Regions from separate parts of the Roseateles cavernae genome, predicted to be linked through region 1. Evidence: predicted binding sites of a transcription regulator. Region 1 holds the regulator's gene; each other region holds the start of a gene.

Region 1 (5,747 bases):
CGCGAGCACGATCGCGGGCCTGCTGCTGTGCCTGTTCCTGCTGATCGTCGCCAGCCGCCGCAAGGTGATGGCCAATGACAACAGCACCGGCCATGTCTGGGACGAGGACCTGAAGGAGCTCAACAACCCGCTGCCGCGCTGGTGGATGGGCTTGTTCGTGCTGACCGTGCTGTTCTCCGGCATCTATCTGGCCCTCTACCCGGGCCTGGGCAGTGCGGCCGGCACCTTGAAGTGGAGCAGCACCGGCCAGTACGAGGCCGAGCAGGCCAAGGCGCGCAGCGCGCTGGCGGCGGTCTACGCCCCGTTCAACGCGATGCCGGTCGAGGAACTGGCCAAGAACGGCCAGGCCATGGGCATCGGCGAGCGCCTGTTCGCCAACAACTGCGCCGGCTGCCATGGCTCCGACGCGAAGGGCAGCAAGGGCTTCCCGAACCTGGCCGATGGCGACTGGCTGTATGGTGACAAGCACGAGACCCTGATCGAGACCATCAGCAAGGGCCGCAACGGCGTGATGCCGCCGATGGCGGCGGCGCTGGGCAAGCCCGAGGACGTGCGCAATGTGGCCAACTATGTGCTGAGCCTGTCGGGCAGCGCGCACAACTCGATCGCGGCCCAGCTGGGGCGCAGCAAGTTCGGCGCCTGCGCGGCCTGCCACGGCATGGACGGCAAGGGCAACCAGGCCCTCGGTGCCCCCAATCTGACCGACAAGATCTGGCTGCACGGCTGGGGTGAGGACGCCATCGTCGCCATCATCAACAACGGCAAGAACAATATGATGCCGGCCCATGGCGAGCGGCTCAGCCCCGAGCAGGTCCGCGTGCTGGCCGCCTATGTCTGGGGCCTGTCGCGGTCCTCGGCGGCCGTGGCAGTCAAGTAAGCAGCGGCACAAGCCCCGATGGACAGCCCCCCGCGCAAGGTCATTCCTCTGGTGGCGGCCGACGATGCCGCCACCGAGATGGTGTCGCTCTACCAGGCCCAGCAGAAGATCTACTCGCGTGCCGTCAGCGGCTGGTTCGCGACCTGGCGCTGGGTGCTGGTGTGGGCGACGCAGCTGCTGTTCTACGGCCTGCCCTGGCTGGACTGGGGCAGCCGCCAGGCGGTGCTGTTCGACCTGGAGACGCGGCGCTTCTACATCCTCGGCCTGGTGCTCTACCCGCAGGACTTCATCTACCTGACCGGGCTGCTGCTGATCTCGGCCTATGCGCTGTTCCTGTTCACCGCGGTGGCGGGGCGGCTGTGGTGCGGTTTCGCCTGCCCGCAGACGGTCTATACCGAGATCTTCATGTGGGTGGAGCAGAAGTTCGAGGGCGACCGCGCCAAGCGCATCAAGCTCGACGCCGCGCCCTGGGGCCCCGAGAAACTGCTGCGCAAGGGCGGCAAGCAGGCGGCCTGGATCGCCATCGGGCTGTGGACCGGCTTCACCTTTGTCGGCTACTTCACGCCGATCAAGGTGTTGAGCCAGGAGGTCATGAGCCTGGGCCTGGGCCCCTGGGAATGGTTCTGGATCCTGTTCTACGGCTTTGCGACCTACGGCAATGCCGGCTATATGCGCGAGCAGGTCTGCAAATACATGTGTCCTTATGCGCGCTTCCAGAGCGCGATGTTCGACAAGGACACGCTGATCATCAGCTACGACGCCGAGCGCGGCGAGCCGCGCGGCTCGCGCAGCAAGAAGGCCGATCCGACCGCGCTGGGCCTGGGCTCGTGCATCGACTGCACCCTGTGCGTGCAGGTCTGCCCGACCGGCATCGACATCCGCAAGGGCCTGCAGTACGAATGCATAGGCTGCGCCGCCTGCATCGATGTCTGCGACAGCGTGATGGACAAGATGAACTATCCGCGCGGCCTGATCCGCTACGACACCGAGAACGGCCTGTCCCAGCATCTGAGCCGCGGCGAAAGGCTGCTGCGCATCTTCCGGCCGCGGGTGTTGATCTATGGCGCGGTGCTGCTGCTGATCACCGCCGGCCTGTTCGCCAGCCTGGCGCTGCGCGCGCCCTTCAAGGTCGATGTGGTGCGTGATCGCGGCGCGCTGGCGCGCCTGGTCGACGACGGCTTCATCGAGAACGTCTACCGGCTGCAGATCATGAACACCACCGAGGCCGTGCAGCACTACCGCATCGCGGCCGAGGGCCTGCCCGGGCTGGCCACCGCGCAGCCGGTGCGGCTGGAGGTCGGGCCGGCCGAGGCCCGCTGGGTCTCGGTGGCCTTGCGGGTGCCGCCGCAGAGCGCGGCCCAGGCCGGCAGCGGCGCCCATGAGATCCGTTTCGCGATCGAGCGCGAGGCCGGGACGGACGAGCAGTCCGCCTACGCCTTGAGCGAGAAGTCAACCTTTGTCGTGCCGCGCTGAGCGTGGCGGCGTCCCGCAGGAGCAAATATGAGTGAACCGCAAGCAAGCAGCGCGCCGAACCGACCCTGGTGGCGCGAATCGATGATGTGGCTGGTGATCGGCGGCCCCAGCGTGGTGGTGGTCGCCTCCTTTGTGACGCTGGCGCTGGCGATCACCCACCCGGACCCGGTGATCGAGGTGGTGCCGGCCCAGGCCAGCGCCGGCAGCGATGCGGCGCCGAGTTCGGCGCAGACCCCGGCGATGAAGGCCCGCAACCATGCGGCCACCGGGGGACGCTGATGGACGAGCCATCACGGCGCTCGCGCCTGGTCATGGCCATTCTGTGGCCCTCGTTCCTGATGGCGGGGGTGCTGGAGGTGCTGGTCTTCAGCCTGCTTGATCCGGCCGCGCTGGCCGAGGCCAGCGCACTGTCCAGCACCAGCATCTACACGCTGGGCTTTCTGGGCTTCTGGATCGTGACCGGGCTGAGCTCGGCGTTGAGCCTGTGGCTGGCCGGCTTGCCGCCGGCTTCTTCGCGCTGAATCAGCAGTTGCTGCTGTTCACCAGGCGCTGCAGGCCGGCCTGGTCGAGGATCTGGATCTGGCGCTGCTTGACGTCCAGCAGGCCCTCTTCCTGGAACTTGGAGAAGGTGCGCGACACGGTCTCCAGCTTCAGGCCCAGATAGCTGCCGATTTCCTCGCGCGTCATGCGCAGCACCAGGCTGGAGGCCGAGAAGCCGCGCGCCTGCAGGCGCTGGGTCAGGTTCAGCAGAAAGGCGGCCAGGCGCTCCTCGGCCCGCATGCTGCCCAGCAGCAGCATCACGCCATGGTCGCGCACGATCTCGCGGCTCATGATCTTGTGGAACTGGTGCTGCAGATCGGTGAATTCGCGCGACAGCTCCTCGAGCTGCTCATAGGGGATCACGCAGACCTGGGAGTCTTCCAGCGCCACCGCATCGCAGCTGTGGCGGTCATTGCTGATGCCGTCCAGCCCCAGCAGCTCGCCGGCCATCTGGAAGCCGGTGACCTGGTCGCGGCCGTCCTCGGACGACACGCAGGTCTTGAAGAAGCCGGTGCGCACCGCATAGAGCGACTGGAAGGCATCGCCGGTGCGGAACAAGGTGTCGCCGCGCGCGACCTGACGGCGCGTCGCCACCAGGCTGTCGAGCTGCTCCAGATCGGGCTTGGACAGGCCCACCGGCAGGCACAGCTCGCGCAGATTGCAGCTGGAGCAGGCGACCTTGAAGGGCTCGATCTTGATGGCGGGTGCGGTGCTCATGCCGCGCATTATGGTCTGTCCGGGGCCGCCGCCTTCCGTGCCAGTGTCCGGCTTGGGCGAAGAGTGGAGGGGTGTCAGCATGATGTTCCTCAAGGTTGCCGTGATTGTTGTCGGGGCCATACGCAGCAAGCTTGATGCAGGTCAATTGCCCGCCAGCTAGGCTTGGCACAGTGGCGGACATGCCAAACAGCACCACCGCCACAGCTCTCGGAATCAGCGAAGAACTGCTGCGTCGCTACGACGTGGCCGGCCCGCGCTACACCTCCTACCCGACCGCCGACCGTTTCGTCGAGGCCTTCACGGTGGCCCAGTACGAACAGGCGTTGGCCCAGCGCGCCAGCGGCTCGCTGGTCGGCGGCGGCACGCCGCTGTCGGTCTATGTGCATGTGCCGTTCTGCGAATCGGTCTGCTACTACTGCGCCTGCAACAAGGTCATCACCCGCCACCATGAGCGCGCCGGCGAGTATCTGCAGGCCCTGAACACCGAGATGGACCTGACACTGGCCCATCTGGGCCGTGCACAGACCGTGTCGCAGCTGCATCTGGGGGGCGGCTCGCCGACCTTTCTGAGCGATGCCGAGCTGAGCCAGCTGATGCTGGACCTGCGCAGCCGCTTCAAGCTGGCGGCCGGCGCCGAGATCTCGATCGAAGTCGACCCGCGCACCGTCACCGAGCAGCGCCTGACGCATCTGCGCAGCCTGGGCTTCAACCGGCTGAGCTTCGGCGTGCAGGACTTCGATGCCGAGGTGCAGAAGGCGGTGCACCGCATCCAGAGCTTTGACAGCGTGGCCAGCCTGATGAGCCAGGCCCGCGCGCTGGGCTTCGAGTCGACCAATGTCGACCTGATCTACGGCCTGCCGCTGCAGACCCCCGAGTCTTTTGCCCGCACCGTCGCCCAGGTCGCGGCGCTGCGGCCCGACCGCATCGCGCTCTACGGCTATGCCCATCTGCCGCAGCGCTTCAAGCCGCAGCGCCGCATCGACATCACCCAGTTGCCGCCGGCCGCCGACAAGCTGCACATGCTCTCGGGGGCGATCAGCGGTTTCATTGCCCAGGGCTACAGCTATATCGGCATGGATCATTTCGCCTTGCCGACCGACTCGCTGGCGGTGGCCAAGCGCCAGGGGCGCCTGCACCGCAATTTCCAGGGCTACAGCACCCAGGCCGACTGCGACCTGATCGGGCTGGGCGTCTCGGCCATCGGCCGGGTCGGTGCCACCTACAGCCAGAACGCCAAGACCTTGCCCGAGTACTACGACGCGCTGCGCCAGGGCCAGTTGCCGGTGGTGCGCGGCCTGGCGCTGACGCGCGACGACCTGCTGCGCCGCGCGATGATCATGGCGCTGATGTGCCAGGGCCGGGTCGAATTCGAGTCGATCGAGCTGGCCCATCTGATCAAGGTGGGCGAGTACTTCCGGCCCGAGCTGGAGCGGCTGGCTCCGCTGCAGCAGGCCGGCATGGTCACGATCACGCCGGACGCGATCGAGGTGACGGCGCTGGGCTGGTACTTCGTGCGGGCCGTCGCGATGGTGTTCGACCGTTATCTGCAGGCCGATCGCACAAGAGAGCGCTTTTCTAAGATCATCTGAGCATGGATGCAGCTCTTGCCGGCTCGGCCCTGCTGATGGGCCTGGCCGGTTCCCCCCATTGCCTGGCGATGTGCGGCGCGGCCTGCGCCGGCCTGAGCGGCGGCGCGCCGCGCGCGATGGCCTCGTTCCAGCTCGGGCGCTGGCTCAGCTACGCCGCCGGCGGTGCGCTGGCGGCCGCCAGCGTCGGCTGGGCCGCGCAGCTGGGCCAGGCCACCGCGGTGCTGCGGCCGCTGTGGCTGATGGTGCATATGGCGGCGCTGGGCCTGGGGCTTTATCTGCTGTGGCGCGGGCGCCAGCCGGCCTGGCTGGAGAACCTCGGCCAGCGGGTCTCGCGCGAAACCAGCGTGTCGCTGGCGGGGCTGCGGCCCGGTCAGGCGGTGCTGGGAGGGGCCCGGCCCACCCGCGCGCTGCTGGGCGGCCTGGCCTGGCTGGCCTGGCCCTGCGGCCTGCTGCAGTCGGCCCTGGTGGTGGCGGCGCTGGCCTCGGGGCCGGCGCAGGGGGCGCTGGTGATGACGGCGTTCGCCGCCGGCTCCGGCCTGGGTCTGGTGCTC
Region 2 (5,747 bases), on a different contig from region 1:
GTGCTCCAGCGGTCGGGGGCTCGTTGCCATTCGACGCTGCGCAGCGCGGCGTCGATGTCGCGACTACCGCGCAGGGTCTGAACCAGCGCATAGGCATCGCGCAGCCCCAGGTTCAGGCCCTGGCCGGCCACCGGGTGCAGGGTCTGGGCGGCGTTGCCGATGCGCACGGTACGGCCCTCGACCAGGCTGCGCTCGGCGTTCAGGCCCAGCGCAAAGCATTTGAGAGGGCTGATGGCCTGCAGCGGGCCGGCCTCGGTGGCCAGCAGGCTGTTGATGACGGCCAGGCGCTGGGCATCGCTGAGGCTGGCGATCTCGTCCTCGGCCTGCGGCATGCACCAGACCAGGGCCGCGCGCTTGCGGCCCTCCAGCGGTGGCAGCGGCAAGAGGGCCAGCGGGCCGTTGCGGGTGAAGCGCTCGTAGGCCACGCCGGGCGGGCTGCTCTCGGCCAGGGTCACGGTGCCGACCCAGGCGTTTTGCTGGTAGTCGTGAGCCAGACTCTTGCGCGCCTGCTCGGCAAACACGCCGCCCTCGGCGACCACCGCCAGATCGAAGGTGTCCGCAATGCCGGCGTCGACCTCGACCCCGCCGCCTGCTGACGCGTCCAGCGGCTTCAGCCCCACGACCGGCGCACCGAAGCGGCTCAGCAGGCGGGTCGGCTCGGCCGCGGCGGCCGCTTGCCAGGCCGCCTGCAGCGGGGCCACCAGCTGGCCGTAGCTGAGCACCGCGCCCAGCATGTCCACGCCCTGCTCGGCCGCACTGATGCGCACCAGCGGCTCGCCGGCCGCGCCGAAGATCGGGTGGTTCAGCGTGGGCGGGGCCTGGCTGACATGGACCTGCAGGATGGCTTGCGCGGCGGCTTCGTTCCAGGCGCCCAGGCGCTGCAGCAGCTGGACGCTGCCCAGGCTCAGCGCCAGCGTGCGCGGGTCGCCGGAGACATCGCGCTCCAGCGGCCGGGCATCGAACAGGCTGATCTGGGCCTGGGGCAGGCTGCGTGCCGCCAGCAGGGCCAGGCCCAGGCCGGCCGGGCCGGCACCGACCACGGCCAGGCGCAGGGCGGAAAGAGACGAAGCGTCGGCGATCTCGGACATGGCCGCAGTCTATAGCGGCCGTCCGCCATCCCGTCATGCCCAGGTCGCGACCGCGTCAGCACGATGACGCGCTGTGCGCTACGCTCGCGTCCGTCCGCTCACTCTCTGTCATCAGCACACCATGCAATACCGTCGTCTGGGCCGCAGCGGCCTGCAAGTCTCCGAGTTGTCCCTGGGCTCCTGGGTCACCTATCACAACCAGGTCGACACCAAGGCCGCCACCGAGATGCTGGCGGCCGCCTTCGATGCCGGTATCAACTTCTTCGACAACGCCGAGGTCTATGCCAAGGGCGAGAGCGAGGTGGTGATGGGCGCGGCGCTGAAGGCGCTGAAATGGCCGCGGCTGAACTATCTGGTCTCGACCAAGTTCTTCTGGGGCATGGAGCGCGCGCCGGCCGGCGAGCCGCGCCTGCCGAACCGCCAGGACACGCTGAACCGCAAATACCTGATGCAGGCCATCGACGGCTCGCTGGCGCGCCTGCAGCTGGACTTCGTCGACCTGGTCTACTGCCACCGCCCCGACCCGCTGACGCCGATCGAGGAAACGGTCTGGGCGATGAGCGACATCATCAAGCAGGGCAAGGCGCTGTACTGGGGTACCAGCGAATGGAGCGCCGACGAGATCCGCGCCGCCTACGAGATCGCCGAGCGCCACCATCTGCACAAGCCGGTGGTGGAGCAGCCGCAATACCATCTGTTCCACCGCCAGCGTGTCGAGACCGAGTACGCCCGCCTGTACGAGGACATCGGCCTGGGCCTGACGACCTGGAGCCCGCTGGCCTCGGGCCTGCTGACCGGCAAGTACAAGAACGGCATCCCGGAGGGCAGCCGCGGCTCGCTGGACAGCATGGCCTGGCTGCGCGAGCAGCTGCAGGACCCGGCGAAAAACCAGGCCGTGGCCGCACTGGAAGGCATTGCCGCCGAGCTCGGCTGCACCATGGCCCAGCTGGCGCTGGCCTGGGTCAACAAGAACCCGCGCGTCTCCACCGTGATCCTGGGCGCCAGCAAGCTCAGCCAGCTGCAGGACAATCTCGGCGCGCTGGCGGTCACGCCCAAGCTGACGCCCGAGCTGCTGGCCCGCATCGACACGATCGCCAAGCCGCTGGCCAAATAGGCCGCCGGCCTCAGCCCAGCTCGACCCGGTTGCGGCCCAGCGACTTGGCGCGGTAGAGCGCCCGGTCGGCGCGTCTGAACAGGGTGTCGGCCGAGTCGCCCGGCTGCCACAGCGTCAGCCCCAGGCTGCAGCGCAGCGCCGGCAGCTCGCCCCGGGGCGGCCGTGCGATCTGCTGGTGCAGCTGCCGTGCCCGCGCCAGTGCCGCGCCGTCATCGCCGGCCGGCAGCAGCAGGCAGAACTCCTCGCCGCCCCAGCGGAAGCCCTGCTCGCCAGCGGCTAGGCTGGCGCGCAGGCCTGCGGCGAAGTCGGCCAGCGCGGCGTCGCCGGCATGGTGGCCGAAACCGTCGTTGATGGCCTTGAAATGATCCAGATCGACCAGCAGCAGGGCAAAGGGCCGGGTCCGCGTGATCGCGGCGGCCACGGCCTCGTCGAGGGCCCGCCGGTTGGGCAGGCCGGTCAGCCCGTCGCTATGGGCTTGCTGCCGCACCTCGGCCTCGGCCTGCATCTTGCACATCTGCAGAAAGCCCAGTGTGGTCACGATGATGAACAGAAAGCCGAACAGGAACAGCGGCGCCTGCCAGTCGGCGGGCACGTTCAGATAGTCGCGTCCCTGGCCCTGCTGGAGCAGCAGCGCGGCGGCGCGCAGCGGCAGCAGCAGGCCCATCAAGAGGTAGAAGCTCGCGACCACCCGCTGCACCCCTCGCAGGGTCGGCGCCGGGCTGCGCCACAGCAGCCAGGCATTGAGCAGCTGCACCAGGCCGTAGGCGAAGCCGTTGAAGATGGTGGATTGCGCGTAGTCGGCACCGGCCGTCAGCGCCACCGCCGTCACCGCCAGCACCATCGAGGCCATCAGCACCAGCCCGCTGCGGTGCATGGCCTGGCCCAGGAACTGACGGATCGCCGCATGGAACAGCGCCACGCTGACGGCGCCCAGCGCATTGCCCAGGCCGGCGCTCAGCAGGCTGGGCAGGCGGCCGGCGTTGGACAGCAGCGCATAGGCCAGGCCCTGGCCGGCGACAGCCAGCATCCACAGGCGCAGGCCGTTGCGCCGGTCGGCCTCGCCGCGCGCGATCCACAGCATCGCGGCGCTGGCCAGCAGTGCGCAGGTCTGCGCCAGGAAGAGGGTGCGGACGTCCATGGCCGGCGCGGCTCAGGCGCTGCGGTTGAGGGCGTCCAGCCGCGCCGCCGTGCCCACATCGGCCCAGGGCCCGGCGTAGAACTCGGCGCCGATGCGGCCGGCGGCGATGCCGGCGTCCAGATAGGGCCGCAGCCGCGCGCGCGTGCCCGGGGTGATGCCGGTGAACATCTCGGCGCGGTACAGGCCGATGCAGGACCAGGTGTGGCGCGGCCCGCCTGCGGTGGCCGCCAGGCCCTCGGCGCTGATCGCGAAATCCCCGTCGGGGTGGTGCGGGCTGTTGGCCACCATCCACAGATGGGCCAGCCGCGGGCCGTCGGCGAAGCGCCGGGCCTGATCGGCGTCGAAGCGGAACGCCGGCAGAAAGACATCGGCCGAAACCACCCAGAAGGCCGCGTCGCCATCGGCCGTCAGCAGCGGCAGGGCCTGGGCGATGCCGCCGGCGGTCTCCAACGCCTGCGCCTCGACCGAGTAGTGCAGACGCAGGCCCCAGGCGCGGCCGTCGCCCAGCGTGGCCGGGAACTGCTCGGCCAGCCAGGCCGTGTTGATCACGATATCGCGCACGCCGGCGGCGGCCAGGGCCTCGATATGCCAGACGATCAGCGGCTTGCCGCGCACGTTCAGCAGCGGCTTCGGGGTGGTGTCGGTCAGCGGCCGCATGCGCTCGCCGCGCCCGGCCGCGAGGATGATGGCTCGCATGGGGCGGGAGTGTAGGGTGCGCCGCCGGGGGTCAGTCCGGCGGGCCCAAGCCCAGCGGCGCGGGCACCAGGTTCAGGATGCGGGAGAACAAGGCCTGGTACTCGGCGTCCGGCACATGGCCGGTCAGCGGGTCGCGGTTGCCGGCGAAGGCCTCGTCGAGCTCGGCCCAGTCTGCGGGGCCGAGCACCTGCTCGGCCAGCGGCAGCACCTCGCGCTCCTCCAGCGCCATATGCTGCAGATAGGCGTCGACATAGCGCTGGGCGGCCTGCTCGAAGGCGGCGCGGCGCGGCTCGCCGAGCAGCTCGAAGGCCAGCAGCCGGTGCTGCAGCTCGCGCACCGCGCGCTCGCCGCGGCCATGGTCGGCGTCGAGCCGGTCCAGCAGCTCGCGCGACTGCGGCGCCCGCGCCCGCAGCTTCGGAAACAGCAGCTCGGTTTCCTTCGGGTGGTGCAGGCGCTCGGGGAACTCGTCGACATAGAACAGCATCGCGCGCAGCGCGTCGAAATCGGGCCGGCTGCCCTGCTGGCGGTGCTGGGCCAGCAGCAGCGGTATCGTGCGCAGCATCGCGGCCAGCGCATGGTGTTCGTCGCGGATGATGCGAAGCGTCAGTGCGGTCATCGGTGTCTCCGGCAGTGCATGGTGCAGCGTGCCAGCTCGGGCGCCGCGAGGTCTTGCTCTGGGTCAAGCCGGGGTGGGCCGGCGGCCAAGTAAAATCCCGTGTTTACCCGCAACTCCGCCCGCATCCACCATGGCTCAAACCGCTGCAAGCAACCCCACTTTGATGGCCAACGCCATTCGCGCACTGGCCATGGACGCCGTGCAGCAAGCCAACTCGGGCCACCCCGGCGCACCGATGGGCATGGCCGATATCGCCGTCGCGCTGTGGGGCCGCCATTTGCGCCACAACCCGGCCAACCCGCAATGGGCCGACCGCGACCGCTTCGTGCTGAGCAATGGCCACGGCTCGATGCTGATCTATGCGCTGCTGCACCTGACGGGCTACGAGCTGCCGATGGCCGAGCTGAAGGCCTTCCGCCAGCTGCACAGCAAGACCCCGGGCCATCCCGAGGTGGGCATCACCCCCGGTGTCGAGACCACCACCGGCCCGCTGGGCCAGGGCATCACCAATGCCGTGGGCCTGGCGCTGGCCGAGAAGATGCTGGCCAAGGAATTCAACCGCGACGGCCATGCGGTGGTGGACCACCACACCTACGCCTTCCTGGGCGACGGCTGCCTGATGGAGGGCATCAGCCACGAGGCCTGCGCGCTGGCCGGCGCCTGGAAGCTGAACAAGCTGATCGCGATCTATGACGACAACGGCATCTCGATCGACGGCCAGGTCGCTCCCTGGTTCATCGACAACACCGCCCAGCGGTTCGAGGCCTATGGCTGGAACGTGATCGGCCCGGTCGACGGCCATGATGTCGATGCGGTTGACGCCGCGATCGCGCTGGCCAAGATGAGCACCGACATGCCCTCGCTGATCATCGCGAAGACCCATATCGGCAAGGGCAGCCCGAACCGTGCCAACACCGCCAAGGCCCATGGCGAGCCGCTGGGCGGCGACGAGATCAAGCTGACCCGCGAGGCGCTGGGCTGGACCCACGAGCCCTTCGTCGTGCCGGCCGAGGTCTATGCCGACTGGGACGCCAAGGCCAAGGGCACCGCGCTGGAGCAGGCCTGGGACGAGCGTTTCGACGCCTATGCCACGGC
Region 3 (5,747 bases), on a different contig from region 1:
CGGTGTTGAAACTCGAGACCGGCCGGTGGTAGCCCATCACGCGCGTCCAGACTTCGCAGGGTTGGCGCTCATCGTCGCGCAGCGCGATGGCTGTTTCGGTCATCGGGACAGGGTGGATCATTGCAGAGTCTCCTTGGTGGTTGAACAGGGGATGGAATCGTTGGCTGCGGCCCGGCGGCGCTTCTGTTCGAGCCGCTCTTCATCGCAAGCGGGGCAGAAAGGGTGTTCTCCGGCCAGATAACCATGGCTCGGGCAGATCGAGAAGGTCGGCGTGACCGTGATGTAGGGCAGGCGGAAGCGGCTCAGCGCGCGCCGCACCAGCTCGCGGCACGCAGCGCCACTCGAGACGCGCTCACCCATATAGAGATGCAGCACGGTGCCGCCGGTGTACTTGGCCTGCAGCGCCTCCTGGCGTTCCAGCGCCTCGAAGGGGTCGTCGGTGAAGCCGACCGGCAGCTGCGAGGAGTTGGTGTAGTAGGGACGGTCTGCGCTGCCGGCCTGCAGGATCTCGGGCCAGCGTTTGCGGTCCTCGCGGGCGAAGCGGTAGGTCGTGCCCTCGGCCGGCGTCGCCTCCAGGTTGTAGAGGTGGCCGGTTTCTTCCTGGAACTCGACGATGCGGGCGCGCACATGGTCGAGCAGGCGCAGCGCCAGCGCATGGCCGCGCGCGTCGGTGATGTCGTAGTCGTCGGCGCTGAAGTTGCGGATCATCTCGTTGAGGCCGTTGACGCCCAGGGTCGAGAAATGGTTGCGCAAGGTGCCCAGATAGCGCTTGCTGTAGGGAAACAGGCCCTGGTCCATCAGGCGCTGGATCAGCTCGCGCTTGAGTTCCAGGCTCTGCCTGCCGAACTCAAGAAGCCGATCCAGCGCAGCCAGCAGGCCGGCCTCGTCGCCGCAGTGCAGATGGCCCAGGCGCGCACAATTGATCGTGACCACACCGATGCTGCCGGTCTGTTCGGCGCTGCCGAACAGACCGTTGCCGCGCTTGAGCAGCTCGCGCAGGTCCAGCTGCAGCCGGCAGCACATCGAGCGCACCATATTCGGCTCCAGCTCCGAGTTCACGAAGTTCTGGAAGTAGGGCAGGCCGTACTTGGCCGTCATCTCGAACAGTGCGGCGGCGTTTTCTGACTCCCAGGGGAAATCGGGTGTGATGTTGTAGGTCGGGATTGGGAAAGTGAAGACCCGGCCTTTGGCATCGCCGGCCGTCATCACGTCGATGTAAGTGCGGTTGATCATGTCCATCTCGAGCTGCAGATCGCCGTAGGAAAACGGCATCTCCCGGCCGGCAATCACCGGCACCTGCTCGCGCAGGTCCGCTGGGCAGGTCCAGTCGAAGGTCAGGTTGGTGAAGGGCGTCTGCGTGCCCCAGCGCGAGGGCACGTTGAGGTTGTAGACCAGCTCCTGGATGCACTGGCGCACCTCGGCGTAGCTCATGCGATCGGCACGCACAAAGGGCGCCATATAGGTATCGAAGGAAGAGAAGGCCTGCGCACCGGCCCACTCGTTCTGCAAGGTGCCGAGGAAATTGACGATCTGGCCGACCGCCGAGCTCATGTGTTTGGGGGGGCCGGCCTCGACCTTGCCCGGCACGCCGTTCAGGCCTTCGTGCAAGAGCGTGCGCAGCGACCAGCCGGCGCAGTAGCCGCTGAGCATGTCGAGATCGTGGATGTGCAGGTCGCCGTCTCGATGGGCCTGGCCGATCTCGGGTGCATAGACATGCGAGAGCCAGTAGTTGGCCGTCATCTTGCCGGACACATTGAGGATCAGGCCGCCCAGCGAATAGCCCTGGTTGGCATTGGCGTTGACGCGCCAGTCGTCGCGATTCAGGTACTCGTTGATCGAGCGCTCGACATCCACCAGGGTCTTGCGATCCTCACGCAGCCGCGCGTGCTGCTCGCGGTAGACGATGTAGGCGCGCGCGGTCTTCAGATGATTGGACGCGATCAAGGTCTGCTCGACGATGTCCTGGATCTGCTCGACGCCGGGTGCCTGACCGTGGAAGCGGTGCGCCAGCACCTTCAGCACGCTGGCGCACAACAAGGCCTGTTCGTCGGCGCCGTACTCGCCGCTGGCAATGCCGGCGCGTTGCAGTGCCAGCGCGATCTTCTGGGCGTCGAAGGCCGCGTGGCGCCCATCACGCTTGAGAACCTGGGCGGGAAGGCTGGCATGGATGTTTGACATGGATGGTTCTGAACACTAGATATGGTGTGCAGCCTATCCTTCAAACACTAAATGTGGATTTGCGCTGACGCAAACTCCCGACTCGACCTGGCGCCGCAGGCGCCACGGCGGGGTCAGCCGAAACTCAGCGGGCGGCCTTCGACGTCCAGTGCCAGCAACCCCTCAAGCTGGCCGCTGCGGATGCGCTCGACCATGGTGCGCAGCGCCTGCTCGATGCGGGCCTCGGTCGCCGGCTTGCCGCCCTGGCCGGACAGGGCGGCGATGAAGACGACCTGCCAGGGTGGCCCGGCCTTGGCGGACTCGGCACGCAAGGCCTCGAAGCTGCCGAGCTCTGCAGGCGACTTGTCCACGCAGACCCGTGGTGAGAGCGTGCCGCCCTGGCCGCTGGCAAAACGCTCACGCTGCTCAGGACTGGGGTCCTCGGGCAGTTCGGCCGTCGTGAAGACGAAGAGCAGTCGCTGGGGCTCGGCCTGGAGGGTGGCGCCGCGCAGGAGCAGCTCGAAGGGTGTGTCGCTTGTCATGGGCGCAAGCGTCGCGCCTGTCGCGTCCAGAGGGTTTGCTCTGGATCAAGACAGCATCGCGGATTCGCTGCGCCAATATCAAAAACTGCGGAAGGTTTGGATGACAAGCAGCACACCCGTCCCCGCCAGGCGCCCACTGCCCCTGGTGTATTCCTGCTCGGGCTGCTCCAGTGCGGCCCAGCTGGCCAACTATCTGGCTCTGCGCCTGGACCGCGAGGGCGAAGCCGAGATGTCCTGCATTTCCGGTGTCGGCGGCAATGTGCGCAGCTTGGTGCGCCGTGCCCGCGACGCGGCTGCCGAGGGCAGGCCCATCATTGCCATTGATGGCTGCGCGCTGGCCTGCGCCAAGCAGTGTCTGGCCGAGCGCAGTGTCGCGCCGACCTGGCATCTGCTGCTGGCATCGTCGGGCGTCGCCAAGCGCTATCACGCCGATTTCGACACTGCACAGGCGGAGCAGATCTATCCGGTGCTGGTCGAGCAGGTGCAGGCGCTGCGTGACGCGCCTATCCCAGGTAGATCCACCAGCCCAGCGGGTTCTTGCTGATCGCCACCGAGGCGATCCAGCCGACGGTTGCCAGCGCTGCGAGCCAGGCGGCCGCGCGCAGCGCCAGTGGCCGGCCGGGTTTCAGCGCCAGCATGCCCAGCGCGATATAGAGCAGCAGGCCGAGGAGCTTGGCCAGCAGCCAGGGCGCCTCGAGCGGCGATAGCCGCAGCATCCAGGCCAGCGCGAGCGCCGACAGCAGCAGCACCGAGTCGACCAGATGGGGCAAGGTCCTGGCCGGCCGGCTGCCGACCCAGGCAGCGCCCAGCAAGGACCCGAGGCCGCGCGCGAAGAAGCCGCTGACCGAGAGCAGCACGGCGCCCTGGTGCAGGGTCTTGATCGTCAGATAGTCCATGGCCGGATTCTCAGCCCGGCCGGCCATCGAGGCGGGCGCGCGTCAGGATCGGCCAGTAGCGCAGCGCGTAGAGAGCGAAGCCGGCCGACCACAGCGCGGCCGACAGCAGCACCGCGTGGACGGTCTGCGCCGGCGCTAGCAGCGGCCAGCCGACGCGCACCACGGCGGCGGCCGCGACCAGCGCGTAGCTCGCCACATCGCCCCGGCTGGCCCGCAGCAGCCGGCCGGTGTGGCCCAGCGCGGTGCGCGTCATCATGCCGATGACCAGCCCGCCGATGGCGCCCAGGGTCAGCGCGTGGGTCGCCAGCGTCGGGGCCAGCAGGCCCAGCGCCGCCAGGCCGCGCAGCAGCAGGTGCAGCGGGATCCACAGATAGGCCAGATGCAGCACCCAGACCAGCGGCGTGCGCAGCGTCTTCAGCGGCTGCCACAGCAGCCAGCGCGCCAGATGGGCGGCCGAGCAGACGCCGGCCAGCAGGGCCAGCGGCAGGCCGCCCAGCCCCAGCCCATCGCCGGCCAGCAGCGCCAGCGTGCCGCCCAGCGCGGCCTGTTCCAGCCAGGGCCGGCGCGTCGCATTGGCGCCGGGCACGCCGTTGTTGGTGAACATCGGGATCACGCGGCCGGCCATCACCGCCATGATGAAGAGCACGACATCGAGCCCCAGCTGGATGCCGACCCAGCCGGGCAGCTGCAGCAGGCCCAGCTGGCTCAGGTGCACGCCGGCCTGGGCCAGAGTCAGCAGCGCCAGCAGGCCGATGAAGAAGTAGTTGCGGTGGTTGCGGGCGGCGATGAAGGGCAGGGCCAGCGCGATCGTGGCCAGCAGCGGGAAGGCGATATTGACCAGGGCTGCCGCCCAGCCCCAGGGCGTCAGCACCAGCACGCGGCCGGCCAGCCACAGCCCCGCCAGTGCGGCCAGCGCGGCACCGGTGGGTGTCGGGCGATTGCTCCAGTTGCGGCCGGCGGTGAACAGAAAGCCCACCAGCACGGCCAGGGTGAAACCGAACAGCATCTCGTGCGCATGCCATAGCGGCCCCTGCAGATAGGCCTGCGATCCCAGCAGGCCGGCGAACTGCAGCGCCCACAGCGCGATCGACAGCGCGGCGAAGCCGCTGGCCAGCAGGTAGAAGGGGCGGAAGCCGAGCTGCCAGAGCGCGAAGGCCGGTGCAGCCGCCGGGCGTGGGGGTTCCTCGATCTTGATGAATGACGCAGCCATCATGGCAACTTTCTTGCGCCGGTGGCGCCATGGCGGCGGCGCCACGCGAACGCGGCGCCGATCAGGGTCAGGGCAAACAGTGCGAGGGCGCCGGCATTCAGGCCGGCTCCCCAGGCACGCAGCGAGTCGTTCACGAAGCCACCGCCCAGCCGCAGCAGCAGGGACAGATGCAGAAGCGCCAGCGGCAGGTAGAAGGCCGGTCCGAACTGCAGCTTGATGCGGGCCACGGCCGGCAGGATCACCGGCGCATGGCCCATCATCATGCTGACGATGAAACCCAGCCCCAGCGCATGCAGGGCGGTGTCGCGGGCCGTGTGAAAGCCCAGCGCCGTGGCGGCCCAGGCCAGGCCGGCCAGCGCCAGCCAGACATAGCCGCCGAGCAGGCAGACCGCCATATAGCGGCTCAGGCCCTGGGCGAAGACCGTGCGGCGGGCGATGTCGAACAACAGCAGCCACAGGGCCAGCATCGCCAGGGCGGCGCCATAGAGCAGCGCTGACAGCGCCGCGCCCAGCAGCAGGGCGGCGAGGACCAGATACAGCGAGGCCTCGGCGCCGGGCCGGCGGCGCATCAGCCGCGTCATCTCCAGGCGCTCGGCCGCGATGGTCAGCACCAGGAAGGCGAACCAGCAGCGCAGCACGGCGTCGGCCGCGATGCCGGCCGCAAACAAGGCATTGCCGGCCAGCCAGGCCAGCGCGCCGAGCAGCAGCAGCGCGGTGTGCGCGGCCGGTTGGCGCCGCACGACGACGAGGTTGACCGCGACGAAGGCCAGCGCCGCCAGCGCAGCCAGCCCCGCAGCGGCGGCGCCGTAGCCCAGCAGCCAGCACAGGCCGGCCAGGCCGGACATGAACGGCCCGATGAAGGCGGCGCGGTGGCGCAGCGCCACCGCCCGCTCGATCGCGATCACGGTCCCCAGGAAACCGCCGCTCATCAGCGCCGCGTGC

What was found. Region 1 encodes FNR, which switches genes on or off when oxygen is low (the NO sensors DNR and NnrR bind a similar motif). Its sites were predicted from a motif close to TTGATNNNNATCAA; they were not measured.
Region 2: the regulator FNR is predicted to act here: its motif matches at 4,706-4,719, upstream of ABGI63_RS06270 (hemerythrin domain-containing protein).
Region 3: the regulator FNR is predicted to act here: its motif matches at 2,735-2,748, upstream of ABGI63_RS20025 (ribonucleotide reductase subunit alpha).

The regions. Positions count from the first base shown of each region.
Region 1 is NZ_JBDPLH010000012.1:49,944-55,690, forward strand. Features, by position in the region: gene ccoP (cytochrome-c oxidase, cbb3-type subunit III) at 1-877, shown strand, start outside; gene ccoG (cytochrome c oxidase accessory protein CcoG) at 896-2,350, shown strand; gene ABGI63_RS23020 (hypothetical protein) at 2,378-2,629, shown strand; gene ABGI63_RS23025 (hypothetical protein) at 2,629-2,871, shown strand; gene fnr (fumarate/nitrate reduction transcriptional regulator Fnr) at 2,873-3,607, opposite strand; gene hemN (oxygen-independent coproporphyrinogen III oxidase) at 3,787-5,196, shown strand; gene ABGI63_RS23040 (sulfite exporter TauE/SafE family protein) at 5,199-5,747, shown strand, end outside.
Region 2 is NZ_JBDPLH010000001.1:1,315,921-1,321,667, forward strand. Features, by position in the region: gene ABGI63_RS06250 (FAD-dependent monooxygenase) at 1-1,088, opposite strand, end outside; gene ABGI63_RS06255 (potassium channel beta subunit family protein) at 1,210-2,202, shown strand; gene ABGI63_RS06260 (GGDEF domain-containing protein) at 2,213-3,340, opposite strand; gene murU (N-acetylmuramate alpha-1-phosphate uridylyltransferase MurU) at 3,353-4,036, opposite strand; gene ABGI63_RS06270 (hemerythrin domain-containing protein) at 4,068-4,652, opposite strand; gene tkt (transketolase) at 4,783-5,747, shown strand, end outside.
Region 3 is NZ_JBDPLH010000009.1:9,519-15,265, forward strand. Features, by position in the region: gene nrdD (anaerobic ribonucleoside-triphosphate reductase) at 1-121, opposite strand, end outside; gene ABGI63_RS20020 (ribonucleoside triphosphate reductase) at 118-2,178, opposite strand; gene ABGI63_RS20025 (ribonucleotide reductase subunit alpha) at 2,292-2,699, opposite strand; gene ABGI63_RS20030 (putative zinc-binding protein) at 2,800-3,243, shown strand; gene ABGI63_RS20035 (SirB2 family protein) at 3,203-3,595, opposite strand; gene ABGI63_RS20040 (NnrS family protein) at 3,606-4,805, opposite strand; gene ABGI63_RS20045 (DUF8744 domain-containing protein) at 4,805-5,747, opposite strand, start outside.